Regions from separate parts of the Luteibacter sp. 1214 genome, predicted to be linked through region 2. Evidence: predicted binding sites of a transcription regulator. Region 2 holds the regulator's gene; each other region holds the start of a gene.
What was found. Region 2 encodes HrcA, which represses chaperone genes, less so after heat shock. Its sites were predicted from a motif close to TTNGCACTCNNNNNNNNNGAGTGCNAA; they were not measured.
Positions count from the first base shown of each region.

Region 1 (9,737 bases), on a different contig from region 2:
ACCCGCGCCGCGGTAACCGATGCGGAGGCAGGCGTCGACGCAGACCTTGCCGATCTCGGCGCGCATCTCCGGCGTGATGCCCGGTGCCGGCGCCTCTTCCACGACCTTCTGGTGACGGCGCTGCATGGAGCAGTCGCGTTCGCCGAGGTGGATGGCGTTGCCCTGGCCATCGGCGAGTACCTGGATTTCCACGTGGCGCGGATTTTCCAGGAACTTCTCCATGTAGACCTGATCGTTGCTGAAAGCCGCCTTGGCTTCCTGCTTGGTCATCACGATGGAGCTGGCAAGGTGCGGTTCGGTGCGCACGACGCGCATGCCGCGACCGCCGCCGCCGCCGGCCGCCTTGATGATGACGGGATAGCCGATCTCACGGGCGATGCGGATGTTTTCTTCGACATCGTCGCCCAGTGGGCCGCCCGAACCCGGCACGCACGGCACGCCGGCGGCCTTCATGGCACGGATCGCCTCGACCTTGTCACCCATCAGGCGGATGACGTCGGCCGTGGGGCCGATGAAGACGAAACCGGACTCCTCGACCTGCTCGGCGAAATTCGCGTTCTCCGAGAGGAAGCCGTAACCCGGGTGGATGGCGGCGGCGTCGGTGATCTCGGCCGCGGCGATGATGCGCGGGATGTTGAGGTAGCTGTCGACCGAGGGACCCGGGCCGATGCACACCGATTCGTCGGCCAGGCCGACGTGCTTCAGATTGCGGTCCACGGTGGAGTGCACCGCGACCGTCTTGATGCCGAGCGCGTGGCATGCGCGCAGCACGCGCAGCGCGATTTCGCCGCGGTTAGCGATGACGACCTTCTCGAGCATGGGTCTGGCCTCAGGCGATGACGAACATCGGTTCGTCGAATTCGACCGGCTGACCGTTCTCGATCAGCACGGCGACGACGGTACCGGCCACATCGGCCTCGATCTGGTTGAACATCTTCATGGCTTCGATGATGCCGAGCGTCTCACCGGCCTTGACCTGCTGGCCGACGACGGCGAACGCCGGTGCGCCCGGGGTCGAAGCGGAGTAGAACGTGCCGACCATGGGAGCCTTCACCACGTGACCGGCCGGAAGGCCGGACTCGGCGGGCGCCGCCGCGGGTGCCGAGGCAGCCGCGGCCGGTGCCGCTGCCGCGGGAGCGGCGGCCGCCGGAGCCGGCGCCGCATACATCGGCTGGGCGACGGCGGTGCCCTTCGGCACGCGGGACAGACGGACGACTTCTTCGCCTTCCTTGATTTCCAGCTCGGCGAGGTTGGATTCCTCGAGCAGGTCGATGAGCTTCTTGATCTTGCGCAGGTCCATGGGGCAACCCTTAGTCGGTGGTGGAGGTGCGGGCGCCGTCTGGCGCGCCGCGAAGGGGAATTCAGGCGGCGGGTACGGCCAGCCGGAGAAGTGCGGCTTCGAGCGCCAGGCGGTAGCTGTCGCCGCCGAAACCGCAGATCACGCCCGCGGCGATATCGGACACATAGGAATGGTGCCGGAACGCTTCACGCGCGTGCGGATTGGACAGGTGGATCTCGATGAACGGGATCGCCACGCCGGCCAGCGCGTCGCGCAGGGCGATCGAGGTATGCGTGAAGGCGGCGGGGTTGATCAGGATCCAGGCCACGCCTTCGTCGCGGGCCTGATGCACCCGGGCGATCAGCTCATGCTCGGCATTGGACTGGAACCAGCTCAGGTCGTGCCCGGCCGCCTGTGCGCGGCCCTGCAGCGAGCTGTTGATGTCGGCGAGCGTCTCGCGCCCGTAGACCGACGGCTCGCGAACGCCGAGGAGATTGAGGTTGGGTCCATGAAGGACAAGGATCCTGGCCACGCTTCACCTGTGCCGTAGGTCCGGAAATCCGGAACGCCGCGCAGTGTGCGCCTGTCCCCCGGACTTGTCCAGTTCGGTGAAGATCGACGCAGTTCGCTGGAGATCGCGACTTTCCACACGCTCCCGTATGGTGTTGGCTAGGGCTCGGGGAACAATGCCCGCCATCCGTCGTGCCCCAGCTTGTCCAGCGTGGCCATGTTGGCCTCGAAAATACTGGCCGCCTCCGGAAACGCGGCGACCGCCCGGTCGATGCTGGCTTCGCGCAGCAGGTGCAGGGTCGGGAACGGCGACCGGTTGGTGTAATTGGTGATGTCGTCCGGTGCGGTACCTTCGAACTGAAAGTCCGGATGAAAGCTGGCTACCTGGATCTCGCCGTCCAGCGAGAGCTCGGCCACCGTTTCGTCGGCGATCTCCAGGAATTCGTTGAAGTCCATGAAGTCGCCGAGGACGCGCGGGTGAATCAGCAGCGTGGTGTCGATCGTCTCCGGATCGCTGTCCCGCAGGCGTTTGAGTTCCCGCACCAGATCGTCATGCAGTTGCAGGGGTTGCTCCGCCTCGCTGACGACGAAGCGGATCTGGCCCTTCCTGTGCACGGCCTTGGCGAACGGGCACAGATTGAGGCCGATGACGGCACGTTCGAGCCAGCGACGGGTCGCATCGATCGCCTGGTCGTCTGAAAGCGGGGCATCCATGGTGGAGTTCTCCGGGAGATCTAAGGCGCAAGCCATTCGTCGATCTCGGCCGCGCTGAAGCCGCCGAGTTTGCGCCGCAGGATACGCCCGTCGTCGCCGATGAGGATGCTGTAGGGCAGAGCCCGCCGCGTATTGCCGAAGGAGAGCGAGCTGCCGGGGGCGTCGCTGTCGACCAGCAGCACGGGGTAGTTCACCGGGCGCTCGGCGAGATAGCGTGCCGCATCGGCGGCGGTGTCCTCGGCCACGCCCAGGATGGCGACCTTGCGACCATGGTCGCGGTCCGAGGCGGCGCTCAGGAGTGGCATCTCACGCCGGCAAGGGGCGCACCACGAAGCCCAGAAGTTGATCAGCACGCGTCTGCCTCGCCATTCGGACAGGCGATGAGGCGTGCCGTCGATAGCGACGTAGGTGACGTCGGGCACCACATCGCCCACCTCGGCCACCGTCATCCCGTCCGGGGGCGACGGATTGGCGCGGCGGTGCTCGACATACAGGCCGACCGTTGCCCCGGCGATCGCCAGGGCCACGATCCAGAAGGTCGGGCCGCGTGTCACGAGCCCGACGCGGTATCGAGCGCCTTCGCCACGCCGTCGTAAGTCAGGACGGTGGACAGCTTTTTGCCGTCGCCGCCACCCTTCGGATAGACGACGTACAACGGCACGCCTACCGAGTGGAACTGCTCCAGATACGCGGCGATGGGCGCATTGACGTCGGTCCAGTCACCCTTCATGTAGACGGTGCCCGTGCGCTTGAGCAGGTCCCTGAACGCGTCGGTGTCCAGCACGGCCTTTTCGTTGGCCTTGCAGGTGATGCACCAGTCGGCGGTCATGTCGACCAGTACCGGCGTGCCCGCGGCACGAAGTTCCGCGAGCTTGTCGGCCGAGTAAGGCACCGAGCCGTCGCTGGCCGTGGCGGTGGTCGTCGCTGCGGGAAGGCCATGTACCGTCCACAGCGCGGCCATGGCGCCGACAGCCAGCACGGCGGTGAAGACCCATGAAAGCGCGCTACGACGGCTGCGGCCGTACCACCACAGCGCCATCGCCAGCAGCACGCCGCCTGCCAGCACCAGCGCCGTCGCGTCGGCGCCACGCTGCTTGGTCAGTACCCACAACAGCCACACCGCGGTGAGGTACATCGGGAAGGCCAGTGCCTGCTTCAGCGTTTCCATCCAGCGGCCGGGGCGTGGCAGCAGGCGGGCGACGGCCGGCACGAAGCCGATGAGCAGGAAGGGCAGGGCGAGGCCCAGGCCGAGTGCCAGGAAGATCAGGAAGGCGATCGCCACGGGGGCCGCGAAGGCGAAGGCGATAGCCGAACCCATGAACGGCGCGGTGCACGGGCTGGCGACCACCACGGCCAGCACGCCCGTGAAGAAATCGCCCGAGGCGCCGGAGCGCGAGGCGAGGCCGCTGCCGATGTTGCCCAGCGAACCGCCGATCTCGAACACGCCCGACATCGACAGGCCCACGGCGAGCATGACGTAGACCAGCAGGCCGATGGCGACCGGCTGCTGGAACTGGGCGCCCCACTGGATCCCGTGGCCGGCGGCACGGATGCCGACGATGATCACGCCGAGCGCGGCGAAGGCGACGAGCACGCCGGCGGTGTACCAGAGCGCGTGCTTGCGCGCGGCAGCGGGGCTTTCGCCACTCTCCAGCACCGTGATCGCCTTCAGCGACAGCACGGGCAGGACGCAGGGCATGAGGTTGAGCACCAGGCCGCCCAGCAGGGCGAGTCCGATCGCGGCGATGAAGCCGACCGGCGCATCGGAGGCGGCGGGCGTCAGGCCGGCTGGCGGCGGGGTGGGCGCCACTTCGGCCGGGGCGCTGGCCGGAGGCGCCTCGGTGGCGCCGCCGATCGTGGCCGCGTGGGTGGCGAGATCGACGCTCACCCGGCGGGTCATCACCGGGTAGCAGATGCCGTTCTCGAGGCAGCCCTGATAGGCCACGTCGACATCGACCTTGCCGCTCTTGCCCGCGCCCGCAAGCGGCACCGGCACTTCGACCTGGTCGAAATAGACGATGGTGTCGCCGAAGTGCTCATCGTGGTGGGCCGTGCCACTCGGCCAGTCGGGCTCGCCCGCGCTGACGCCGGCCGGCGAGACCACCTTGATCTCGGTCTTGTCGCGGTAGAGGTAATAGTCCTTCGGCATCGTCCAGCGCAACAGCAGGCTGTCGCCGCCCTTGACCAGCGCCTCGAAACGGAAGGCCTGATCGGCGGGCAGTGCCTGGGTTTCGGTACCCGGCAGCGAAGCCTGTGCGCCCAGCAGCGAAGCGCCGCCGGCAGCGGCTGGCGGCGCGCTGGCGGGTGCCGCGGCCGGGATGGTCGGCGGGCCACCGATCGTGAGCGTCAGGTGCTCGGTGTTCGGCGGGTAGCAGATCTTCGGCTCGACCTCGTGGCAGCCCTGGTACTGGACGTCGAGCGCGAGCGTCTTCGTCGCGGCGTCGGCGAGCGTATAGGGCACGGTCGCCTCGATCTCGCCGTGGTAGATCTCCACGTCGCCGAGGTATTCGTCGTGCTTTTTGAGACCGTCCGGGAGGGTCGGCTGGCCCAGCGTGGCGCCGGCGTCCGCCGCCTTGATCCTGATCCGGCCGCGGTAGAGGTAATAGTCGGGCGCGATGGTCCAGTGCAGCCTGACCGAACCGGGCTGGCTCGCGTCGGAGGTGAGATGGAAGGCCTGGGTGACCGGCAGCAGGTCGTCTTCGGGATCCTGCGCGAAGGCCGGGGAAACGGCGAGCAACAGGCCGAGGGAGGCGACGAGGTTCCGCGCGAGGCGGGATAGCGGCGACATGGGGCTCTCCAGTAAGGCGTTGGTCATTATGACCGGGCAAACTCCAGCTGGCTTGCATCGGCGCCGGATGCTTTTTTGCACCGCGGCCCTTGAACGGTCCGCCGCCGCCGCCATCTGTCGACCATCCAGATAGTTCTTCCGATCCCGGGGCTGTTCTGGCTAAAATTCTGGCACTCACCCTGGGCAAGTGCTAACAGGGTGGCCTAAATTCCTTTCCCGTCAAACACATGTTTGGAGAAGTCATGAGCAAACTGCGCCCGCTGCACGATCGCGTCATCGTCAAGCGTCTCGAAGAAGAGCGCGTCTCGGCCGGTGGCATCGTCATCCCCGACAGCGCCACCGAGAAGCCCACCCGCGGCAAGGTCATCGCCGCCGGTACCGGCCTGCTGCTCGCCAGCGGCCAGCTCCGCCCCATGGGCGTGAAGGAAGGCGACGTGGTCCTGTTCGGCAAGTACGCCGGTCAGGAAATCAAGGTCGACGGCGAAGAGCTGGTCTTCCTGAAGGAAGACGACATCGTGGCGGTTCTGGAAGGCTGAGCCCCGGCTCGCCCCGTTCTCCCGACTCCCTCTACCTAACTATTCAAGGATTCAACGATCATGGCATCTAAAGAAGTCCGCTTCGGCGAAGACGTCCGCGCCCGCATGCTGAAGGGTGTCAACACCCTCGCCAACGCGGTGAAGGTCACCCTGGGCCCGAAGGGCCGCAACGTCGTGCTCGAGAAGAGCTTCGGCGTCCCGACCGTCACCAAGGACGGCGTCTCGGTCGCCAAGGAAATCGAGCTCGCCGACAAGTACGAGAACATCGGCGCGCAGATCGTGAAGGAAGCCGCCTCGAAGACCTCCGACGTGGCCGGTGACGGCACCACGACCGCGACCGTGCTCGCCCAGGCGTTCATCCAGGAAGGCCTCAAGGCCGTTGCCGCCGGCATCAACCCGATGGACCTCAAGCGCGGTATCGACCAGGCCGTCTCGGCCGCCGTCGGCGAGCTGAAGAAGCTGTCCAACCCGACCGCCGACGACAAGGCGATCGCCCAGGTCGGTACGATCTCGGCCAACTCCGATGCCAACATCGGTGACATCATCGCCACGGCGATGGGCAAGGTCGGCAAGGAAGGCGTGATCACGGTCGAAGAAGGTTCGGGCCTCGAGAACGAACTCGACGTCGTCGAAGGCATGCAGTTCGATCGCGGCTACCTGTCGCCGTACTTCATCAACAACCAGCAGTCGCAGCAGGTCGAGCTGGACGACCCGTTCATCCTCATCCACGACAAGAAGATCTCGAACGTCCGTGAGCTGCTCCCGGTGCTCGAGGCTGTCGCCAAGGCCGCCAAGCCGCTGCTGATCGTCGCCGAGGAAGTCGAGGGCGAAGCCCTGGCCACGCTCGTCGTCAACACGATCCGTGGCATCGTCAAGGTCGCCGCCGTCAAGGCGCCGGGCTTCGGCGATCGTCGCAAGGCCATCCTGGAAGACATCGCCCAGCTGACGGGCGGCACGGTCATCTCCGAGGAAGTGGGTCTGGCTCTGGACAAGGCCACCATCAACGATCTGGGTCGCGCCAAGCGCGTCGTGATCACGAAGGAAAACACCACGATCATCGACGGTGCCGGCGATGCCGAAGGCATCCAGTCGCGCATCAAGCAGATCAAGGCGCAGATCGAAGAGACCTCGTCGGACTACGACCGTGAGAAGCTGCAGGAGCGCGTCGCCAAGCTTGCCGGCGGTGTTGCCGTCATCAAGGTCGGCGCTGCGACGGAAGTCGAGATGAAGGAAAAGAAGGCCCGCGTCGAAGACGCCCTGCACGCCACGCGCGCAGCCGTCGAAGAAGGCGTGGTCCCGGGCGGCGGCGTCGCCCTGATCCGTGCACTCAAGGCGCTCGAAGGCCTCAAGGGCAAGAACACGGACCAGGATCTCGGCATCGCGATCACCCGTCGCACGCTCGAGGCTCCGTTGCGCGCCATCGTCACCAACGCCGGTGAAGAAGCGTCGGTCATCGTCAACCAGGTCAAGGCCGGTGAAGGTAACTTCGGTTACAACGCCGCCACCGGTGAGTTCGGTGACATGATCGCCTTCGGCATCCTGGACCCGACCAAGGTCACGCGTTCGGCCCTGCAGTTCGCGGCGTCGGTCGCCGGCTCGATCATCACGACCGAAGCGGCCGTGACCGAAGTGCCGAAGAAGGACGACGGCGCCGGCCACGGTGCCCCGGGTGGCATGGGCGGCATGGGTGGCATGGACTTCTAAGTCCTCGCCTTCCGGCTTGCTGTATAAAAGAGGCCCCGCTTGCGGGGCCTCTTTTTTTGCTTCGATGTGAGTCAGCGCCGTTGGCGGTTCAGTACGCGATGGTCGCCGATGTCGGTGTCGTGCTCAGTCCGTAATTGCACTGCGGATCGATGCCCGACGTATCGCTACCCTGCCACGGCGGTGACGCCACGCGCTGGTTGTTGCGGTCGTAGACCTCGATGTCATGGAAGGTGATCGGTCCTCCGGGATACTGCCCGCACGTCGCGACGCTGTACACCTCGAGCACACCACCAAAGACCCAGGTCAGATCCGCATACGGATTGGTCGTCAGCGAGCTGGTCTGGCCCGTGGTCGTGTTGCGCGAGTCGATCTTCCACGTCGAACAGGCTTCGCCCGCCGCGCATGTGGAGTACGTATCGCCCACGACGTTGTCACCCGCGCTTGCCGGTATCGGATCGCTGTGGAACGTCGTGCCGTCGACACAGCAGTTCCAGCTCGCCAGCGTCCACGCCTTGTCGCCGTAACCATTCCAGCCAAGCACGGGCTGAAGGATGGACTGTACGTTGGGCAACTGTTCCAGGCCGGGGAAGAAATAGATCACCTGGTCGCTTTGCGTCGTCGGCGCACTGGGCACCGTCCACGTGGCCACGATGCGACCGATCGGCGTGCTGCTCGCATAGTTCGCCGACTGCACCCAGCCGCTCTGCGCCGGTGGCGGCGTCGCCGCGGACCTTAGGGTATGGCGGCCGTCCGCTTCGACGCGCTCGCCCTGTAACGTGAAATTGGCCTTGCCGCAGGTAGCGGCTTTCTCCGTCGTGCCCGAGGCACGTTTAATCAGACCGTTTTTCTGGAGCTGGTCGCCTGCGTGCACGGTGGCGACGCAGTCGGGTGAAAAATAACCATTGGGTGTGACGACGTAATCGTCCGGAACGCCCGCGGGCTTCGCGGTGGCCGGCATGGCGCCGACGCGGGTGAGTTGAAGCGCGGGCGCTGCCTGCGACGTATCCGCCGCGCTGGCGCTCAGCGTTACGGAGAACATGGCCGCGATGATGCCCGCGCGCGCCACAACCCTGCCGATTGAAGCGAACCTCTTCATGCGTACGACTCCTGCGTTGGAAGGATATCGTCCATGTGCCGACGACCGGATGATCGACGTGCGTCCCCCAGGCTCCTTTGCACTACGACGAGTGCAGAGCCACGCTAACAGTGCGGTGACAGGTATTTTGTGACGCAGGCGCTATTTGAATGACAAATAGCTACGTATGCCATTTTTGCGCACGAAACCTTTGACCGCGGCCTACTGTCCCGCACCGGACGCCGCGGCTTCTTCGGCTTCACCGGGCTGACGAGCGACCAGGTTCGGATCGGGCTGCGCGTATTTCGCCACCAGTGGATCGAGTTTCCGCTTCATGCGCAGCATCGCGACGTTGCGCATCGAGGTGTCGGTGAATTTCAGGCCGGCGTCTTCAGGCGCTTCCCTCGCATCGGGTGCGTGTGTCAGGGCCGCCAGTTGTCCACCGACGACCTGCGTCAGCGCAAAGTAGGCATCGTCATGCACGCCCGCCTGTTCCAGCAGTTTCCCCGGCAGCATCCACGATGCCAGATCGGTCTTTACCGGAGCGGGGCCGTCCTCGTGTGCGTCGATCAGGATGTACGGCACGGTCTGGGTCAGCATGTCGCGACCGTTGGTGAAGCCGGCCTTGGCGTAAGTCTCGGTCAATGCGGGCAGGTGGTCGCCGTAAAACAGCAGGAGCGTCGGACGCTCGCGCTGCTTCAGGAGCTCGGCGAGGCGTCCGAGCTCGGCGTCCGCGTGACGCATGTGATAGATGTAATTGCGCAGCTGCAGCTTGGCATCATCGCTGATGCCATCCGGCACGGGAATGGCGTCGCGCTCCTTCGTGTCGATGTTCACCGATTTGTCGTAGGGCCCATGTGCTTCCATGCTGATGGCGAAGACGAACCGGGGCGGCCCGTCATTCTTCAGCTGGCTCATGATTTCGTCGGTCATGGCGCTGTCGGCCATGTATTCGCCGTCTTTGCGGAAGCCCTTCGGGAAATCGGGCTGCGAAACGAAGCGATCGAAACCCAGCGATCTGAAGGCGGCCGTGCGGTTCCAGAAGCCGGCGTCGTTGCCATGCACGGCGATGGTTTCGTAGCCGTGCGAGCGCAGTACGCGGACCATGCCCGGCATGACACCGGCCTGCAT
Region 1 covers NZ_JAVDSQ010000002.1:267,298-277,034, reverse strand. Annotated here, with positions in the region: gene accC (acetyl-CoA carboxylase biotin carboxylase subunit) at 1-819, opposite strand, end outside; gene accB (acetyl-CoA carboxylase biotin carboxyl carrier protein) at 830-1,300, opposite strand; gene aroQ (type II 3-dehydroquinate dehydratase) at 1,362-1,811, opposite strand; gene J2X57_RS05820 (DUF1415 domain-containing protein) at 1,949-2,503, opposite strand; gene J2X57_RS05815 (redoxin family protein) at 2,524-3,057, opposite strand; gene J2X57_RS05810 (protein-disulfide reductase DsbD) at 3,054-5,291, opposite strand; gene J2X57_RS05805 (co-chaperone GroES) at 5,534-5,827, shown strand; gene groL (chaperonin GroEL) at 5,888-7,531, shown strand; gene J2X57_RS05795 (hypothetical protein) at 7,620-8,627, opposite strand; gene J2X57_RS05790 (LTA synthase family protein) at 8,829-9,737, opposite strand, start outside.
Region 1: the regulator HrcA is predicted to act here: its motif matches at 5,459-5,485, upstream of J2X57_RS05805 (co-chaperone GroES).

Region 2 (9,737 bases):
AGCAGAAAGCCGGCGCCGCCGATGGGCAGGCCGCTGCGCCATTCGCAGATCATGCTGCCGGCGAGTTCCGCTCCGAGGATCCAGAACCAGTTGCGGGTGCGGGTGAGTAGCAGCGCACCGAATCGCAGGCCAAACGGCAGCACCCAGTAGGGCTGCTCGGTAGGCCAGAGCATGATCCAGATCGTCGCGTAGGCGAGCGCTAGCAGGGGACCGGCGAATCGGGAAGGCGCGTGTAGTCGCATGCCCGAATGTTACACGGCGGATGTGCCGGCCCGACGCTCGGCGTCGCCCATACGCACGCGTCGGGATTGCCTGTTACATTCTGTGCATGCCAAGAATCGCTCTTGTAGATGACCATGCCATCGTCCGTGAGGGTTTCAAGCGACTCATCGAGCTTGAACCCGATCTGGACGTCGTTGCCGAAGCCCGCAATGCCGACGAGGCTGTCGATGCGGTCACCCAGCATCGCCCCGACCTGGTGGCGGTGGATCTGTCGCTTCCCGACGGTAGCGGCCTCCCGCTGATCGAGCATCTCGCGAGCATTTCGCCCGGGATGAAGATCGTCGTCCTGAGCATGCACGACGGCGAACCTTACGTTTCCGAGGCGCTGCGTCGCGGTGCGCGCGGCTATGTGACCAAGGGTGTCGCGCCCGAGGAACTTGTCGCCGCGGTGCGTTCGGTGCTTAGCGGTGAGCAATATCTCAGTTCGGATCTGCGGCAGCGGCGCTCGGGACGGCCTTCGGCGGATCTGGATCCGTTTAGCCGCCTGACGGCACGAGAGCGGGAGGTATTCCTCTTACTCGCGGCCGGCCGCGCGCCGAAACAGGTCGCGGCGGAACTGGGGATCGGGCAGAAGACGATTTACATCCACCGGGCGGCGGTGATGAACAAGCTCAATGCCGGGTCGGAGCTGGACCTTTATCGGATGGCTCAGGAGCGGGGGCTCATCAGGACCTGACGGTCACCCCTGAGCCCGATCCAGCATTTTCTTCGCGTGCGCCCGCGTCTCCTTCGTAATCTCGACGCCACCCAGCATGCGCGACAGCTCGTCACGACGGCCGGATGCATCCAGCGGATGGATACGCGTACGGGTCGAATCGCCGTCGCTCTCCTTGGCCACGCGCAGGTGTGAGTGACCTTGCGCCGCCACCTGCGGCAGGTGGGTGACGCAGAGTACCTGCACCTTCTCGCCCAGCGCGCGCAGCTTCTGGCCGACCACCTCGGCGACGGCACCGCCGATGCCGGTGTCCACTTCGTCGAAGATCATGCAGCCGATGTTGTCGTTGCCCAGCGTCGCGACTTCGATCGCCAGACTGATGCGGGCGAGTTCGCCACCCGAGGCCACCTTGCGCAACGGGCGTGGCGGCTGGCCGGGGTTGGCGCTGACCAGCAGTTCGCAGCGCTCGCGGCCCTGCGGATCCGGGTCGTCGCCCTCGGCCGGCTCGAGCGACACTTCGAGACGGCCACCGCCCATGCCCAGCTCACCCATCAACGCGGCCACCGTGCCGCCGAGTCGACCGGCGGCGTCGGCGCGGGCTTTCGACAGCGACGACGCCGCGTCATCCCATGCCTTGCGCAGACGATCGCGCTCGCGACCCAGGCGGTCGAGCGCATCACCGGCGCCTTCCAGTTCGGCAAGGCGCTCGCGGACTTCCTCGGCCTTGGCCGTCAGTTCCTCGATGGGCAGGCGGTAGCGGCGGGCGAGGTCGTGAAGGTGGGTGAGGTGGGTGTCCACCTCGGCCAGCCGTTCGGGATCCAGTTCGACATCCTGCGCGTAGCGGCTGAGGCCGTCGACGGCTTCGCCGACCTGAATCTGGGCGCTGTCGAGCAGATCCAGGGTCGGGACGAGCGAGGCGTCCAGCTCGGCCAGGCGCGACACCTCGGCATGGGCGCGCAACAGCGCGCGGCCGACAGCGAATTCGCTTTCGCCGTCGAGGATTTCAACGACGCCATTGGCGCCCTCGGCCAGCCGGCCGGCATTGGCCAGCCGGCGATGCTGGGCTTCGAGGTCTTCGAGCGCGGCGGGCGCGAGGGCCCAGCGGTCGAGTTCTTCCAGTTCGTGGGCGAGCAGCTCGATCTGGCGCTCGCGGTCATCGCCGCCGGACAGCGTGCGGATGCGCGCCACGGCGTCGCGCCAGGCTTTGGCCGTGTCGCGGACGCTCGTCTGCAAGACCTCGTTGCCCGCGTAGGCGTCCAGCAAAGCCATCTGATGCTGGCGCGAAAGCAGGGCCTGGTGCTCATGCTGGCCGTGGATCTCGACGATCAGCGAGGCCAGCGCCGACATCTGGGCGAGGCTGGCCGGGCGGCCGTTGATCCAGCCGCGCGAGCTGCCCTCCGTGCGGATCACCCGACGCAGCTGGCAGGTCTCGCCATCGTCCAGTTCTTCCTGGCGGAGCCACTGGGTGGCTTCGGGCAGGCCGGTGAGGTCGAATTCGGCGGCCAGCTCGGCGCGGTCGCTGCCGGCCCGGACCATGCCGCTGTCCGCGCGGGCGCCCGCCAGCAGCATCAGGGCATCCACCAGCAGGGACTTGCCCGCGCCGGTCTCGCCGCTGACCACGGTGAGGCCCGGACCGAAGGCGATCTCGGCTTCTTCGACGACGGCGAACTGGCGGACGTAGAGCGACGTGAGCATGAGGACCAGGCGGCGGATGGAATCGCGCCGATTGTAGCGGGAGGCGAGTCGCATAAGCCGAGACTTGCAAGCGAGGCGGCGAGACCTTATTGATAGCGCGAGCTTCCAACCCCTTTCCCACACCAGCCAGGCGCATGAATCCGTTCTCCGGTCACGACATCGATGCACGAGCGCGCCGGCTGCTGCGGACCCTCATATCGCAATACCTTTCCGACGGTGAGCCGGTGGGCTCACGCACGCTGGCGCGTTCGTCCGGCCTGGAAGTGAGTCCGGCGACCATCCGCAACATCATGGCGGACCTGGAAGAAGCGGGCCTCGTGGCATCGCCCCACACCTCGGCGGGGCGTATTCCGACGCCGCGCGGCCTTCGTCTGTTCGTCGACAGCCTGCTCGAACTGAAGCCGTTGCCGCGCGACGACATGGCCCGCCTGCAGGGCGGGCTGCCACCGCATCAGACGACCACGCGCGACCTGCTGGGCAATGTCTCGAACCTGCTTTCGGCGATGACCCGCTTCGCCGGCGTGGTCACGGTGCCGCGCCAGGGCGATTTCCCGCTGCGCCACATCGATTTCGTCAATCTGCCCGACGCCCGGGTCCTCGTGATCCTGGTGTTCTCGGACAACCAGGTGCAGAACCGGGTGGTTCAGCTGGCACGGCCGCTGGATGCCACGGAGCTGGAGCAGGCGGCCAACTATCTCAACGCTCAGTTCGCCGGCTTCCGTCTGGCGGACATCCGGGCGCACCTCGCCACCGAGTTGCGCGAGGCCGGGGGCGAGCTCAATCGCCAGCTGGCCAGCGTGGTGGAGCTGGCCACCGCGTCGTTCACGCCCGTCGAGGATGCGGACGACGTGCTGGTGAGCGGTCAGACCAATCTCATGGGGTACTCGGAGCTGGCCGATATCGAGCGGCTTCGCGACCTCTTCGACGCCTTCCAGCAGAAGCGCGATCTGCTTCAGCTGATGGAAATGTGCGTCCAGGCGCCCGGCGTGCGCCTGTTCATCGGCGAGGAATCCGGTTTTTCCGCCCTCGACGGGTGCAGTATCGTCACCGCTACCTACGGCACCAGCGGCCGGATGCTGGGCGCGATCGGAGTTATTGGACCGACGCGTATGGCATATGAGCGGGTGATTCCCGTGGTACAAGCCACGGCCGGACTGCTCAGTGACGCCTTGAATCGCGCCGCGGCGACCTCATAAACCGGCACGGGAGGCGGGTTTAGTATTTCCCGCGAATGTTCGGCCCTTCCCGACGGAGGGCCGTGAAGCTGACATTTGGAGTAACCATGCAGAACAACGATCCCCATGCGCCGGATCAGGCGCAGGACGGCGGTGTCGACGAGAACGGCGCACAGTCCGAGCTCGACGCGCTGAACGCCCAGCTTGCCGCGATGGAAGTCGAGCTGGCCCAGGCCCGCGAGACGGTCCTGCGCGAGAAGGCGGAGATCGAGAACCAGCGCCGCCGCATGCAGCGTGACCTCGACCAGGCCCGCCGTTTCGCCAACGAGAAGCTGCTGGGCGACCTGCTGCCGGTGTACGACGGCATCGCGCTGGGCCTGGCCAATCAGACGGCCGACGCGAAGACGCTGCGCGAGGGGCTGGAAATGTCGCTGAAGCAGCTGGAGAAGGTGACCCAGGCCAACGGCCTTTCGGTCGTCGACCCGCTGCATCAGCCGTTCAACCCGGAGCATCACCAGGCGATCAGCTCGGTCGAATCGAACGAGCACGCGCCGAACACCGTGGTGGCCGTGGTGCAGAAGGGGTTCGTGCTGAACGACCGCCTGTTGCGTCCGGCTCTCGTGGCGGTGGTTCGCGACAACTGAACCAAACCCCGTCCGGCGTCGGTTTCGCGCCGCGGGGAGTCTCACCAGATATTGAATCGATGGGGCACACCCCCATTTTCCAAACCAGTCGCGGCCGCGGGGGCCGCTTAGAAATACGGAGCAACTTCAATGGCCAAGATCATCGGCATCGACCTCGGTACGACCAACTCCTGCGTCGCAGTGATGGAAGGTTCGACCGCGCGCGTTATCGAAAACGCTGAGGGCGATCGCACCACGCCGTCCATCGTCGCTTTCACCAAGGACAACGAAGTCCTGGTGGGTGCGCCGGCCAAGCGTCAGAGCGTCACCAACCCCAAGAACACCTTCTACGCGGTGAAGCGCCTCATCGGCCGCAAGTTCACCGACGCCGAAGTCCAGAAGGACCTAAAACTGGTTCCTTACGGCATCGTCGCGCACGATAACGGCGACGCATGGGTGCAGACCGCCGATGGCAAGAAGATGGCCCCGCAGGAAGTGTCCGCGAAGGTCCTCATGAAGATGAAGAAGACCGCCGAGGATTTCCTTGGCGAGGCCGTGACCGAGGCCGTCATCACCGTGCCGGCCTACTTCAACGACAGCCAGCGCCAGGCCACCAAGGACGCCGGCAAGATCGCGGGCCTCGAGGTCAAGCGCATCATCAACGAGCCCACCGCTGCCGCGCTGGCTTACGGTCTGGACAAGACCTCGACGGCCGACCGCAAGATCGCCGTGTACGATCTGGGCGGCGGCACGTTCGACGTGTCCATCATCGAAATCGCCAACGTCGACGGCGAGAAGCAGTTCGAAGTGCTCTCGACCAACGGCAACACCTTCCTCGGCGGCGAAGATTTCGACAACCGCGTCATCGATTACCTCGTGGAAGAGTTCAAGAAGGAGCAGGGCATCGACCTGCGCAAGGATCAGCTCGCCCTGCAGCGTCTGAAGGACGCCGCCGAGCGCGCCAAGATCGAGCTCTCGTCCGCGCACCAGACCGACGTCAACCTGCCGTACGTCACGGCCGATGCGACGGGTCCGAAGCATCTGAACATCAAGCTGACCCGCGCCAAGCTGGAGTCGCTGGTGGAAGACCTGGTCAAGGGCACCATCGATCCGTGCCGCACGGCGCTGAACGATGCCGGCCTGAAGATCTCCGACATCAACGAGGTGATCCTCGTCGGTGGTCAGACCCGCATGCCCAAGGTCCAGGAAGCCGTGAAGGACTTCTTCGGCAAGGAAGCGCGCAAGGACGTCAACCCGGATGAAGCCGTCGCCGTCGGCGCCGCGATTCAGGGCGGCGTGCTGGGCGGTACGGTCAAGGATGTTCTGCTGCTCGACGTGACCCCGCTGTCGCTCGGTATTGAGACGATGGGCGGCGTGATGACCAAGCTCATCGAGAAGAACACCACGGTGCCGACCAAGGCCTCGCAGACCTTCTCGACCGCCGACGACAACCAGACCGCCGTGACCGTGCACGTGCTGCAGGGTGAGCGCGAGCGTGCCAATGCGAACAAGTCGCTGGGCAAGTTCGACCTGTCCGGCATCCGTTCGGCACCGCGCGGTCAGCCGCAGATCGAAGTGACCTTCGACATCGACGCCAACGGCATCCTGCACGTGTCCGCGAAGGACAAGGACACGGGCAAGGAACAGAAGATCGAGATCAAGGCCGGCTCGGGCCTGTCGGATGACGAAGTCGCACGCATGGTCGCCGATGCGGAAGCCAATCGCGAAGAAGACCGTAAGTTCCACGACCTGGTGCAGACGCGTAACAAGGGTGACCAGCTCGTCCATGCCACGCGCAGCCAGCTCAAGGAGCACGGCGGCAAGATCCCGGCCGAGCAGCTCGCCAGCATCGACGGCGCGGTGTCGGAACTCGAGAAGGCGCTGACCGGCGAAGACAAGGACGTCATCGAGGCGAAGATCACCAACCTGGAGCAGGTCGCTCAGGCGCTGTCCGCCGCGGCTCAGTCCAGTGGCGGCACGCAGGACACCGCGCAGCAATCGGCACCGGGCGGCGGCTCGGCTCAGCCGGACGACGTGGTGGACGCCGAGTTCACCGAGGTCAAGGACGAGAAGAAGTAATTTCGTCCTGTGGAGCAACGGCACACCGCGGGCCCGGCGCCCGCGGTGTGCCAACGGTTAACCGGTACGATCGCGTCGAAGGGAAACCTCTCGGCGCGTTCGTCCGTCCAGGGAAAGCAAGCGTGTAATGAGCAGCAAGCGCGACTACTACGAAATTCTCGGTGTCGAGCGCACCGTGACCGAGGGCGACCTCAAAACGACCTTCCGTCGCGTGGCGATGAAGTACCACCCCGACCGCAATCCGGACGATCCGACTGCGATCGAGAAGTTCAAGGAAGCCAAGGAGGCCTACGACGTACTGTCCGATGCGCAGAAGCGCGCGGCGTACGATCAGCATGGCCATGCCGCCTTCGAAGGCGGTGGCTTCGGTCGTGGCGGCGGCGCCGGTTTTGGCGACGTCGGCGATATCTTTGGCGATATCTTTGGGGACATCTTCGGCGGTGGCGGCGGACGCCAGCGTGCGCGTCGCGGTGCCGACCTGCGCTACATGATGGATCTGGATCTCGAGGAAGCCGTGTTCGGCGTCGAGAAGAAGATCGAGATTCCGACCCAGGTCAATTGCCATCACTGCAACGGGAGCGGCTCGGAGGACGGCAAGGTCTCCAAATGCAGCACCTGCGCCGGCCATGGCCGCGTGCGCATGCAGAACGGCATCTTCTCGATTCAGCAGGCTTGCCCGACCTGTCACGGCTCCGGCCAGAAGATCGACAAGCCCTGCAAGAAATGCCACGGCGAAGGCCGTCTGGAAGAAGAACGCACGCTGTCGGTGCAGATTCCGGCCGGCGTCGACAACGGCGACCGCATCCGTCTGACCGGGCAGGGCGAAGCCGGCCCGGCCGGTTCACCGTCAGGCGATCTGTACGTGGAAGTGCGTGTGCGCGAGCACGCGATCTTCCAGCGCGATGGCAGCGATCTGTATTGCGAAGTGCCGATTCGGTTCGCTCAGGCCGCGCTCGGTACCGAACTGATGGTCCCGACGCTCGAGGGCGAAGTGGCCGTCAACGTGCCGCCCGAGACGCAGACGGGACATCAGTTCCGCATGCGCGGTCGGGGGGCGAAGTCCGTTCGCGGCGGCCGTACGGGTGACCTGGTGTGCACCGTCGTGGTCGAGACGCCGGTTCGCCTGACCAAGGAGCAGCGCGAGTTGCTTACCCAGCTCGAAGCGACGTTCGTCGGCGAAGAGGCGGCGAAGCATACGCCGCGCTCGACGACGTTCATCGATGGGGTGAAAGACTTCTGGTCCAGGGTCACTTCATGACCCGTCCCGTCCGTCTCGCCGTCAGCGGCGCCTCCGGCCGGATGGGCCATGCGCTGCTCGGTCTTGTCCGCGACGACGAACGCTTCGAACTCGTTCGCGCCATCGTCTCGTCGAACTCCGTGCGTCTGGGCAAGGCGGCCTATGGCGACGTGTCGGCGCTTCGCTTCAGCGACTGGACCGACGCTTCCGACATCGACGTCGTCATCGACTTCAGCGGTCCGGAGGGTCTCGCCTCCGCGCTGGACTACTGTGAGACGAGTGGTGCGTCACTGGTGACCGGCAGTACCGGCCTCGGTCCTGAGCAGACCGAGCGCCTCGCGAAAGCATCGGAACGCATCGCTGTGCTGCATGCCGCCAATTTCAGTCTCGGTGTCGCCGTTCTGACGCGGCTGCTTCGTGAAGCCGCCGCGGCACTGCCTGGCTGGGACCTCGATATCGTCGAGGCCCATCACAACCGGAAGGAAGACGCTCCGTCGGGTACCGCGCTGGCAATGGGGCATGCCGCTGCCGCGGGGCGTGGCGCGACGCTGGATGAATTGGCCGTCTATTCGAGAGAGGGCCGTCCCGGCGCGCGTAAGGCAGGGACGATCGGCTTCGCCGTCGTACGTGGCGGCGATATCGTCGGCGAGCACCAGGCGTTGCTGATGGGGCAGGGCGAGCGTATCGAGCTGGGGCATCGCGCGACGGATCGGTCCATCTTTGCGCGCGGCGCGCTGGAGTCCGCAGCGTGGATCGCCGGGCGTGCGCCGGGGACCTGGACGATCGAAGACGTGATCGCCGCAAAGGTTTGATGCTCTGCGTAAGAATCGCTCTCACCTGATCTGAGAGCACGTGTTAACATCCGCCCCGAAGTCATTGGGGAGTAGCCATCTCCGTACCCAGGAGAGTTCGCGTCAACAGACTTGGTGGCCTTGTGCCCCATGGCGCGAACGGCAGCGACGCACACACGGTGCGTTGCCGGCCCGGCGAGACCTTTGGCCAGCGACATGCTTACCCAGGCCGGGCGAGCGGTGTCGTTGAGCCATCGGTATTTTCTCGCTCGCTCGGCCTTAGATAAAACATGCTGCTGACATGCTTTCTCTTCCTGGTTTCGGCCGGGGCCATCTATTTCGCGTGCGAATACTTCGTCAACGGCGTCGAATGGTTCGGGCGCAAGCTCAACCTCGGCGCCACCGCTACCGGTACGGTCCTCGCGGCCTTCGGTACGGCGCTTCCCGAAAGCGCGGTGACGTTCGTCGCCGTGATGTTCGGTAAGGATGCCGCGGCTAAGGATATCGGCGTCGGTGCGGCCCTCGGGGGACCACTGGTACTCGCGACCATCGCGTACGCCGTGGTCGGATTCGCTCTGTATGCGGGCCGTAAGCGCCTGAAGCGCCCCGACCTCCGGGTGCGTGTCGATAACCAGCGTCTCGCGCGCGATCAGTCGTGGTTCCTTGCGATCTTCGTCGTAAAAGTCGGCCTGGGTCTCGTCGCGTTCGCATGGAAGCCCTGGCTCGGCGTGCTTTTCCTGCTCGCGTACGTGGCCTACGTGTGGCGCGAGATGCGTGACGACAGCACGGCGCCTGAGGAGGAAGAGCTCGAGCCTCTGACCTTCCGCCCGAATGACGCCGATCCGACGATGGGCTGGATCGCGCTGCAAACCAGCCTGGCGTTGATCGTCATCGCCATCGCGTCGCGCACCTTCGTGTGGCAGCTCGAAGCCTTCGGTGAATTCTTCCACCTGTCGCCGCACATCGTCGCGCTGGTGCTGAGCCCCGTGGCGACCGAACTGCCCGAAACGGTGAACGCACTGATCTGGGTGCGCCAGGGCAAGGAGCGGCTGGCGCTGGCCAACATCTCCGGCGCCATGATGATTCAGGCGACCATTCCGAGCTCGATGGCGTTGTTCGCTACGCCGTGGCTGTTCGATACGCCGCTGATCGTGGCTGGCGGCGTCACGATGGTGGCGGTGATCGCGTTGTGGGCGATGT
Region 2 covers NZ_JAVDSQ010000005.1:297,178-306,914, forward strand. Annotated here, with positions in the region: gene J2X57_RS13965 (MASE1 domain-containing protein) at 1-242, opposite strand, end outside; gene J2X57_RS13970 (response regulator transcription factor) at 329-958, shown strand; gene recN (DNA repair protein RecN) at 962-2,632, opposite strand; gene hrcA (heat-inducible transcriptional repressor HrcA) at 2,767-3,828, shown strand; gene grpE (nucleotide exchange factor GrpE) at 3,915-4,451, shown strand; gene dnaK (molecular chaperone DnaK) at 4,581-6,509, shown strand; gene dnaJ (molecular chaperone DnaJ) at 6,637-7,767, shown strand; gene dapB (4-hydroxy-tetrahydrodipicolinate reductase) at 7,764-8,558, shown strand; yybP-ykoY riboswitch at 8,613-8,811, shown strand; gene J2X57_RS14005 (sodium:calcium antiporter) at 8,828-9,737, shown strand, end outside.

Region 3 (9,737 bases), on a different contig from region 2:
CAGCGAACCGCCCGACCGCTGCCGCTGCCGCTGCCGCTCCGGCGCCTGCACCGCATACGCATGAGAAGGTCGGTTTCTTCCGCCGCATCGGCCGGCTGTTCGGCGGCCGGTAAACCCACGACAGGTAGGAGCGCGCCCCGCGCGCGCTCCTGCATCCCGTCCGGCACATGCCCGGCACGTTCCACCCCGCACAACCCACCCGACATCCCTTATCCTCTGGGGTCCAACGGGCCAACAGGTAATGCGGTGATCGGTTTCGATCTGGTGAGCAAACGATACGAGGGCGGTCACCAGGCCCTTACCGATGTATCGTTCCAGGTCGCGGCCGGTGAAATGGCCTTCGTTACCGGGCATTCCGGCGCCGGCAAGAGCACCCTGCTCAAGTTGCTGGCCATGATCGAACGGCCGACCAACGGCGTCGTCACCCTCGACGGCCAGAAACTCAACACGGTCCGCTCGTCGGATATCCCGCGCATCCGCCGCAAGCTGGGCATGGTCTTTCAGGATCACCGCCTGCTCCTGGATCGCACGGTCTTCGCCAATGTCGAACTGCCGCTGGTGATCGCCGGCGTGGCGCCGGCCGACCGGTCGCGTCGCGTGCGCGCCGCTCTGGAAAAGGTCGGCCTGCTCAGCTACGAAAAACAGCTGCCCGAGGCGCTGTCCACGGGTGAGCAGCAGCGCGTCGGTATCGCGCGCGCGATCGTCGCGAAGCCGGCGGTCCTGATTGCCGACGAACCGACGGGCAACCTCGATCCACAGCTGGCCATGGAAATCATGACCCTCTTTGCGGAATTCCAGCAGGTCGGCACGGCCGTCCTCGTGGCCAGCCACGACCTCATGCTGATCAAGCGAATGAAGAAGCGGGTGGTCGTACTCGACCACGGCAAGCTGGTGGCCGACGTGCCTGCGACGGAGGTCGTATGAATACCGTTCGCGAATCCCGTCGTCCGCCGGAGCCGCCGAAGACCCAGCGCAGCGAAGGGCGCAAGGTCGGCGCCTGGCGCGAGCATCACGCCTGGAGCCTGTCGATCAGCTGGCGCCGTCTGGCGGCCCGGCCGCTCAGCACGTTGCTGACCGTCGCCGTCATGGGCGTGGCCCTGGCTCTGCCGCTCGCGTTTTACCTCCTGCTCGGCAACGTCGAGCGTATGGGCGACGCGCTGGGCCGCAACCAGTCCATCAGCGCCTTCATGAAGCCGGGCCAGAACGCGGCCATGGCGGAAACCGCCGCCTCCGCGCTGCGCGGGCGCCCGGAAGTGGCGGACGTCGTCGTTCGCACGCCCAAAGACGGGCTCGATGAGCTCGCCGAAGTCCAGGGGTTTTCCGGCTCCCTGCAGTCCCTCGACGTCAATCCGCTGCCATACGTCCTCTCGGTCCAGCCCCGACCGGGTCTGGCGGCCGAAGATGCCGGACGCCTGGTCGATGCGATGAAGGCCACACCGGGCGTCGACATGGTTCAGGACACCGGCGCATGGCGCCAGCGTCTCGACGCGCTGCTTGGCGTGGGCACACGGGCGGTGAGTCTGCTGGCGGCCTTGCTGGGTATCGCGGCCCTTCTGGTGGTCGGCAACACCATTCGTGTCGATATCCAGAGCCGCAGCGCGGAGATCGGTGTGCTGCTGCTTATCGGTGCCAGCCGTCCCTTCGTTCGCCGTCCTTATCTCTACGCGGGCATCTGGCTCGGGTTTCTTGCCGGCGTTCTGGCCGTGGTGCTGGCCGTCGTGCTCGAACTTGCGATGGCCGGCCCGGTGGGACGTCTTGCCGCCGCGTACGATGGCAGTGTGAGCTTCGGCGGGTTGCCCGCGTGGTTGTTGCTTTCGGTACCCGTCGCCGCCGCGTTGCTCGGCTGGCTGGGTGCCCGTCTGGTGAGTGCACGACAGATCCGTCGCGCCGCGGCGGTCTAGACAAGGGGATTTGGGGTGGCGACTCACATCGGTTCAGGCGTTGCCGGCGCGGCGCCGCGGATTCTCCTGGTCGACGGCTCCAAGGTCGTCCGCCAGCTGATTTCGCGCGTGGTCAGCGCCGAGGTGCCGGGCGTCGAGATCGTGGGCGTCTCCACCGGAGCGGAGGCGCAAGCCGAACTGCAGCGAGGGGTCTTCGACTTCGTCACCGTGGCGCTGCGGCTGCCCGACATGGACGGTCTGGACATCGCACGCTTCGTGCGCGAATCCGCGCCGCAGATCTACATGCCGATCGTCGTCGTCTCCGGCGACGTGGAAGAGCGCCTTCATCGCCGGGAACTCGGCGAGTTCGTCACCGACTACTTCGACAAGTCACTGGGCTTCGGCGCGCTGGCTGAATTCATCCGTGGCTACGTGCGCCCGGAAGGCGGTGCCGAGGGCGAGGTGCTGTACGTCGAGGACAGTCGTGTGGTCGCCCTGGCCACGCGCCGCATGATGGAAAAGTACGGCCTGACGGTGCACCACGTGATCAGTGCCGAAGACGCCATCGTGTACCTGCACGAGGCGAAGGCCCGCGGCGACATGGGCGCCGACATCGTTCTTACCGACGTCAGCCTCAAGGGTGAACTCACCGGTGGCGATCTCGTCGAACGCATCCGCAACGAGTTCGGCTACGGCAAGGGGCAGCTGCCCACGCTGATCATGACCGGCGACGAAAACCCCGCGAACCAGGCCGCGTTGCTGCGCGCCGGCGCGAACGATCTCGTCGAGAAGCCGGTGGAAGAAAAGTTGCTGATCACGAAGCTGTTGTTCCAGTTGCGGGTGGCGCTACACCTGCGTGAAAGGGCGGAAGGTTGAACGAGCGGGTCAAGCTGGAAGCATCGTGGAAGGAGCGGATCGGCGATTACCTCGATCGTCCGGAGATGCTGGCGCTGTCGGCATTTCTGCGCGAGGAGAAGGCGGCGGGGAAGGTCATCTATCCGCCCGGCCCCGAGATCTTCAATGCGTTCGCGCACACGCCTTTCCATCGCGTACGCGTCGTCATCCTCGGCCAGGATCCGTACCACGGTCCCGGACAGGCGCACGGCCTGAGCTTTTCCGTGCGGCCCGGCGTCCGCGTGCCGCCCTCACTGCAAAACATGTTCAAGGAAATCGAGGCCAGCCTCGGTATACCGCGCCCCGACCACGGATGCCTCACGCCCTGGGCCGATCAGGGCGTCCTGTTGCTCAACGCGGTGCTTACCGTGGAAGCGGGACAGGCTGCATCGCATCAGGGCAAGGGATGGGAAGGATTTACCGATGCGGCGATCGACGCCCTCAACCGCGAGCGCGAGGGCCTGGTCTTCCTGCTTTGGGGTAGCCATGCCCAGAAGAAGGGCCAGCTGATCGACGCCAGGCGCCACAAGATTCTGCGCAGCGTGCATCCGTCGCCACTGTCGGCGCATCGCGGTTTTCTGGGCTGTGGGCACTTCGCCGATACGAACGCGTACCTCGAATCACGCGGGGAGGCGCCGATCGACTGGTCGCTGCCGCCAAAGGCCGCTTTGGTCTCCGCCCTTTAAAGTCAGCGTCAAGCCCCAATAACTGTAGCAACGGCGGACACATAGCCGCCGTCGACGCCCTCGGCGCCGCGTTTTCGCGGCCGGGGAGCCGTCTGCCTCCTGAACACCCCGGCATCGACTCTGGACAGGCCGGGGGTATTTCTGTACCATAGCGTACAGTTAACCGATGAACTTCGGGCTGACTTAGCACTCTCACATCGGGACTGCTAATCTGCATACAGACTTCAGGAGGTTCCACACATGTCCCAAGCACTCGTTACCCGTAACTACGGGCTCCCGAGCGTCGTCGGCAGTCTGGATTCCTACATCTCGGCGGTTCATCGCATCCCGGTGCTCAGCCTTGACGAGGAGCAGTCGCTGGCGCGCCGCTTCCGTGACGACGCCGATCTTGACGCCGCCAAGCAGCTCGTTATGTCCCACCTGCGTTTCGTGGTCCATGTGGCCCGCGGCTATAACGGCTACGGCCTGCAGCTGTCGGACCTCATCCAGGAAGGCAACATCGGCCTGATGAAGGCGGTCAAGCGTTTCGACCCGGATCAGGGCGTTCGCCTGGTGAGCTTCGCGGTGCACTGGATCCGTGCCGAGATGCACGAGTTCATCCTGCGCAACTGGCGCATCGTGAAGGTCGCCACGACCAAGGCGCAGCGCAAGCTGTTCTTCAACCTGCGCAAGAGCAAGAAGCGCCTGGGCTGGATGAACGCCGAGGAAGTCCGCGTCGTCGCTCACGACCTGGGTGTCCCGGAAGCCACCGTCCGCGAGATGGAATCGCGTCTGTCGGGTCGTGACGTGGGCTTCGAGGCCCCGGCCGATGCCGATGACGACGACAAGCCGGCACCGGCCGCCTTCCTCGTCGACGAAGGCGCCGATCCGTACGACAACCTCGCCGAGGAAGACGCGAGCAACAACCAGATGGGCGCGCTGTCGTCGGCGCTCGGCAACCTGGATGCCCGCTCGCGCGACATCATCCAGCGTCGCTGGCTGGCGGAAGACAACAAGGCCACGCTGCAGGATCTTGCGGACGAGTACGGCGTTTCCGCCGAGCGTATCCGTCAGATCGAAGCGAACGCCATGAAGAAGATGCGCGTCGCCATCGCGGCCTGAGTGCCCCGTTCGGCGTAAGATCCGGAGCGGCCCCCTCGTGGGGCCGTTTTCCGTTGCCCCTTTGAGTCAGGAGTCCAAGCGGATGCCCAGGGCACTGGTCATCGAAGACGATGAAGTCACCGCCCGCGACATCGTCGCGGAGCTGAGCGCGCACGGCCTGACGGCCGAGTGGGTGGCCAATGGCCGCGACGGGCTGACCCGCGCGCTGGCCGATGGCTACGACATCATCACTCTCGACCGCATGCTTCCCGGCATGGACGGTATCGACATCGTGTCCGCGCTGCGCGAGCGACGTATCGATACGCCTGTGCTGATGATCAGCGCGCTGTCCGATGTCGACGAACGCGTGCGCGGTCTGCGCGCCGGCGGCGACGATTATCTGACCAAGCCGTTTTCACCGGACGAACTGGCCGCGCGAGCGGAAGTGCTGCTGCGTCGTCGCCGGCCCGCCGCCAACGAAACCCGCCTGCGTGTCGCCGACCTCGAACTCGACCTGGTCAGGCACAACGCGCTGCGCGGCGGTCAGCCGCTCACGCTGCTGCCCACCGAGTTTCGCCTGCTCGAATTCCTCATGCGCAATGCCGGTCAGGTCGTCACACGGCAGATGATCTTCGAGCACGTCTGGGGATTCCATTTCGATCCGGGCACCAACGTGATCGACGTCCATATCGGACGCCTGCGCCGCAAGATCGACGGCACGGGGCAGGCGCCTCTGATTCGTACCGTTCGTGGATCGGGGTATCTCCTTGCGCCCGCTGACTGACGCCTGGCGTTCCGCCACCTCACGACTGATCCTCATCTACGGGGCGCTGTTCGCGATCTGGTGTGTCGTATTGCTTGGCGTGGTGCAGTGGGAGGCGTCACGCTACCTGTCGCGCGTGGTCGACCAGATGCTGGTCGCACGCATCCATTATCTGGAAGGCACCGACGCGCGGAACCTTCCAGACACGGTGGCGACGGCCAGTGCGGTCGACGTCCAGGGCTTCATGCGCGTGGGCCTGTTCGATGCCCATGGCCGGCGCGTCGCCGGCAACATCGCCCGCGTACCGGATGAACTGAGCGAGGACGGCACCGTGACCTCGGTGAAGGCCATGCTGGTGGATGCCTCGCGCGACACGCCGATGCGGGCACGCGGCATCACGCGGGAGCTCCCCGACGGACGCCGCCTGGTCGTGATCAAGGACAGCACCACGATCGACGGTCTCGGTGCGATCATCCGGCGCGGCCTGCTCTGGGGTCTGTCGCTTACGTTGATCCCGGGCGTGCTGGGCGGCGTGCTCATCGCACGAGGGCCAGCCCGCCGCATCCGTGCGATTCAGCAAGCCATGGAGCCCATCCGCGAAGGCGACCTAAGCGTGCGTCTGCCCGTGAGCCGCGGCGGCGACGAGGTCGACCTGCTCGCCGCGACGGTCAACACCACGCTGGGCGAAATCGAGCGCCTCCTGGGCGAGGTCAAGGGCGTCAGCGACAACATCGCCCACGACCTTCGCACACCGCTGACGCGCATGCGCACGCGGCTTTACCGTCTGCAGCAACAGTTCGCCGAGACGCCCGAAGGCGATCAGCTGGAAGCGTGCGTTGCCGAGATCGATACGGTGCTGGGACGCTTCCGCGCGCTGCTGCGCGTGTCCGAACTGGAAGATCGCCAGCGCAGCGCCTGCTTCGAGGAACTGGACATCGGCGCGGTCCTGCGCAACGTCCATGACTTCTATGCGCCGCTCGCCGAGGACCGCGGGCAGGCTTTCGAGATCCGGCTGGACAAACTGCCGCCGCTGCGAGGCGATCCGCAACTGATGTTCGAGGCGTTCGCCAACCTCGTCGGCAACGCGATCAAGTTCACCCCGGACGGCGGGGCGGTTCGCCTCGTCGCGACCACCGACGCCGCCGGCGACGCGCGGATCGATATCGCCGATACAGGCCCCGGTATTCCCAAGGGCGAGCGCGAGGCGGTGTTCCGTCGTTTCTACCGCGGGGACGAAACCCGTACGAAGCCCGGTTGCGGTCTGGGGCTGGCCATCGTCAGCGCGATCGTTCGTCTGCACGGGTACTCGCTGTCGGTCGGTGGGGACGAAAAAGGCGCTGTGTTTTCAGTCACCTGCCCCCCGGTCGTAAGCTCATAAACAAATCTTAACTACGACGACGATCGTCATGGGCGCAAAATTCGCCGCGACGCAACATTCGCGCACGGAATCCGTCCCTCATGATTGGCATCGTCCGGATCGCACTCTCGCGACCGTATACCTTCGTCGTCCTCGCCCTGCTGATCCTCATCGTGGGTCCGCTGGCCGCGCTGCGCACGCCGACGGATATCTTTCCCGACATCAAGATTCCCGTCATCGCGGTGGTCTGGCAGTACACCGGCCTGCCGCCGGATCAGATGGTCGGCCGCGTGTCGTCGCCATTCGAGCGGGTGCTCACCACCACGGTCAATGACGTCGAGCACATCGAGGCCAACTCGATCCAGGGCTTCGGCATCGTCAAGATCTTCTTCCAGCCGACGGTGGACATCCGCACGGCGAACGCGCAGGTCACCGCCGTGGCCCAGACGCTGCTGCGCCAGCTGCCCGCGGGCACGACACCACCGCTGATCCTCAACTACAACGCCTCGACGGTGCCGATCATCCAGCTGGCGCTCTCCGGTGACGGCCTGACCGAGCAGAACCTGGCCGATCTGGGCCTCAATATCATCCGACCCCAGCTGACCTCGGTGGCGGGCGCCGCTATTCCGTATCCGTTCGGCGGCAAGACGCGCCAGGTGCAGATCGACATCGATCCGCCGGCTTTGCAGGCCCGCGGACTGTCGGCCCAGGACGTGGCCAACGCCCTCGCGGCGCAGAACCTGATCACGCCCGTGGGCACGCAGAAGATCGGCAAGTACGAATACACCCTGCAGCTCAACAACTCGCCCTCGGTGATCGACGAACTGGGCAACCTGCCGGTGAAGACGGTCAACGGTGCCACCGTGTTCATCCGCGACGTCGCCAACGTGCGCGACGGATCGCCGCCGCAGACCAACATCGTCCACGTCGACGGCAACCGCTCGGTGCTGATGACGGTGCTGAAGAACGGTTCCGCTTCCACGCTGGCGATCATCGCCGGCATCAAGGAGCGCGTGGCGGCAATGAAGGACGGTCTTCCGGCCAATCTCAAGATCGCACCGATCGGCGACCAGTCCCTGTTCGTCAGCGGGGCCATCGAGGGCGTGGCCCGCGAGGGCATCATCGCGGCGGCGCTCACGAGTCTGATGATCCTGCTGTTCCTCGGCAGCTGGCGCTCGACGGTCATCATCGCCACATCGATTCCGCTGGCGATCCTCGGCTCGATCGCCGCGCTCTCGGCGATCGGCGAGACCATGAACATCATGACCCTGGGTGGCCTGGCGCTCGCCGTCGGCATCCTGGTGGACGACGCGACGGTGACCATCGAGAACATCAACTGGCATCTCGAGCAGGGCAAGGACGTGGAGACGGCGATCCTCGACGGCGCGGCGCAGATCGTCACCCCGGCCTTCGTCTCGTTGCTGTGCATCTGCATCGTCTTCGTGCCGATGTTCTTCCTCAACGGCGTCGCCCGCTTCCTCTTCGTGCCGATGGCCGAGGCGGTGATGTTCGCGATGATCGCCTCGTTCATTCTCTCGCGCACGCTGGTGCCGACGATGGCGAAGTATCTGCTTCATCCGCACGATCACGACGATCCCCACGGCGAGGGCAAGGCGCCGTCGCGCAATCCCCTGGTGCGTTTCCAGCGTCGCTTCGAAGCGCGCTTCGAGAAGATCCGCGAGAGCTACCACGGACTGCTGCGACTGGCCCTCGATCATCGCAAGGCGTTCGTGATCGGGTTCATGGGTTTCGTCGTGTTGTCTTTCGCGCTGGTGCCGATGCTCGGTCGCAACTTCTTCCCTTCGGTGGACTCGGGGCAGATCCTCATGCACGTCCGCGCGCCGATCGGTACGCGCGTGGAGGAGAGCGCGCGTCTGTTCGCCGAAGTGACCGACGCCGTACGCCGCATCGTGCCCAGGGAAGAGCTCGGCACCGTCGTCGACAACATCGGCCTGTCCTCCTCGGGCATCAACAACACGTACAACAACACCGGTACGGTCGGTTCGCAGGACGGCGACATCCAGATCGCGCTCAATGAGGGGCACGCGCCCACCGCCGACTACGTCCGCGAGATGCGCGAGAAGCTGCCGCGTGAGTTTCCCGGCGTGACGTTTTCCTTCCCGCCGGCGGACATCATCAGTCAGATCCTGAACTTCGGCTCGCCCGCACCGATCGATCTGCAGGTGCGTGGTCCGAACCTCGACGCCAATTTCGGTTACGCCAGCCGACTGCTGCGCGATATCCGCAAGATTCCGGGCGTGGCGGATGCGCGCATCCAGCAATCGAACGCCAGTCCGACGCTGAAGGTCGACGTCGACCGCAGTCGTGCGCAGCAGGTCGGTATCACCGAGCGTGACGTCACCAGCAGCCTGGGCGTCAACCTGGCCGGCTCCAGTCAGATCGCACCGACGTTCTGGCTCAATCCGCAGAACGGCGTGTCCTATCCGATCGTGATGCAGACGCCTCAGTACAGCATCGACTCGCTGCCGGACCTCGAGAACGTACCGATCAGCCCGAGCACGGGCAATGGTGGCTCGCAGGTCCTCGGCGGCCTGGCCACGGTCTCGCGCACGACGTCGAGTTCGGTGGTCAGCCAGTACAACATTCAGTCGATGGTGGAGATCTTCGCGACGACGCAGGATCGCGATCTCGGTGCGGTCGCCGCGGACATCCAGAAAGTGATCGACGCGAACAAGAAGTTCCTGCCGAAAGCGTCCAGCACCGCTTTGCTGGGTCAGGTGCAGACGATGAACAGCGCCTTCTCCGGCCTGATCTTCGGTCTGCTCGGCGCGATCGTGCTGATCTACCTGCTCATCGTGGTGAACTTCCAGTCGTGGAGCGATCCTTTCGTGATCGTCACGGCGCTGCCGGCCGCCATCGCGGGCATCATCTGGATGCTGTTCGCCACGCATACGACCTTGTCGGTGCCCGCGCTTACCGGCGCGATCATGTGCATGGGTGTGGCCACGGCCAACTCCATCCTGGTCGTGAGCTTCTGTCGCGAGCGGCTCGCCGAGCTCGGCGACGCGACCGCCGCGGCGCTGGAGGGCGGCTTCGTCCGCTTCCGTCCCGTCCTC
Region 3 covers NZ_JAVDSQ010000002.1:419,351-429,087, reverse strand. Annotated here, with positions in the region: gene J2X57_RS06505 (DEAD/DEAH box helicase) at 1-113, shown strand, start outside; gene ftsE (cell division ATP-binding protein FtsE) at 247-924, shown strand; gene ftsX (permease-like cell division protein FtsX) at 921-1,901, shown strand; gene J2X57_RS06490 (response regulator) at 1,917-2,756, shown strand; gene ung (uracil-DNA glycosylase) at 2,753-3,460, shown strand; gene rpoH (RNA polymerase sigma factor RpoH) at 3,701-4,561, shown strand; gene J2X57_RS06475 (response regulator transcription factor) at 4,644-5,324, shown strand; gene J2X57_RS06470 (HAMP domain-containing sensor histidine kinase) at 5,308-6,681, shown strand; gene J2X57_RS06465 (efflux RND transporter permease subunit) at 6,762-9,737, shown strand, end outside.
Region 3: the regulator HrcA is predicted to act here: its motif matches at 3,644-3,670, upstream of rpoH (RNA polymerase sigma factor RpoH).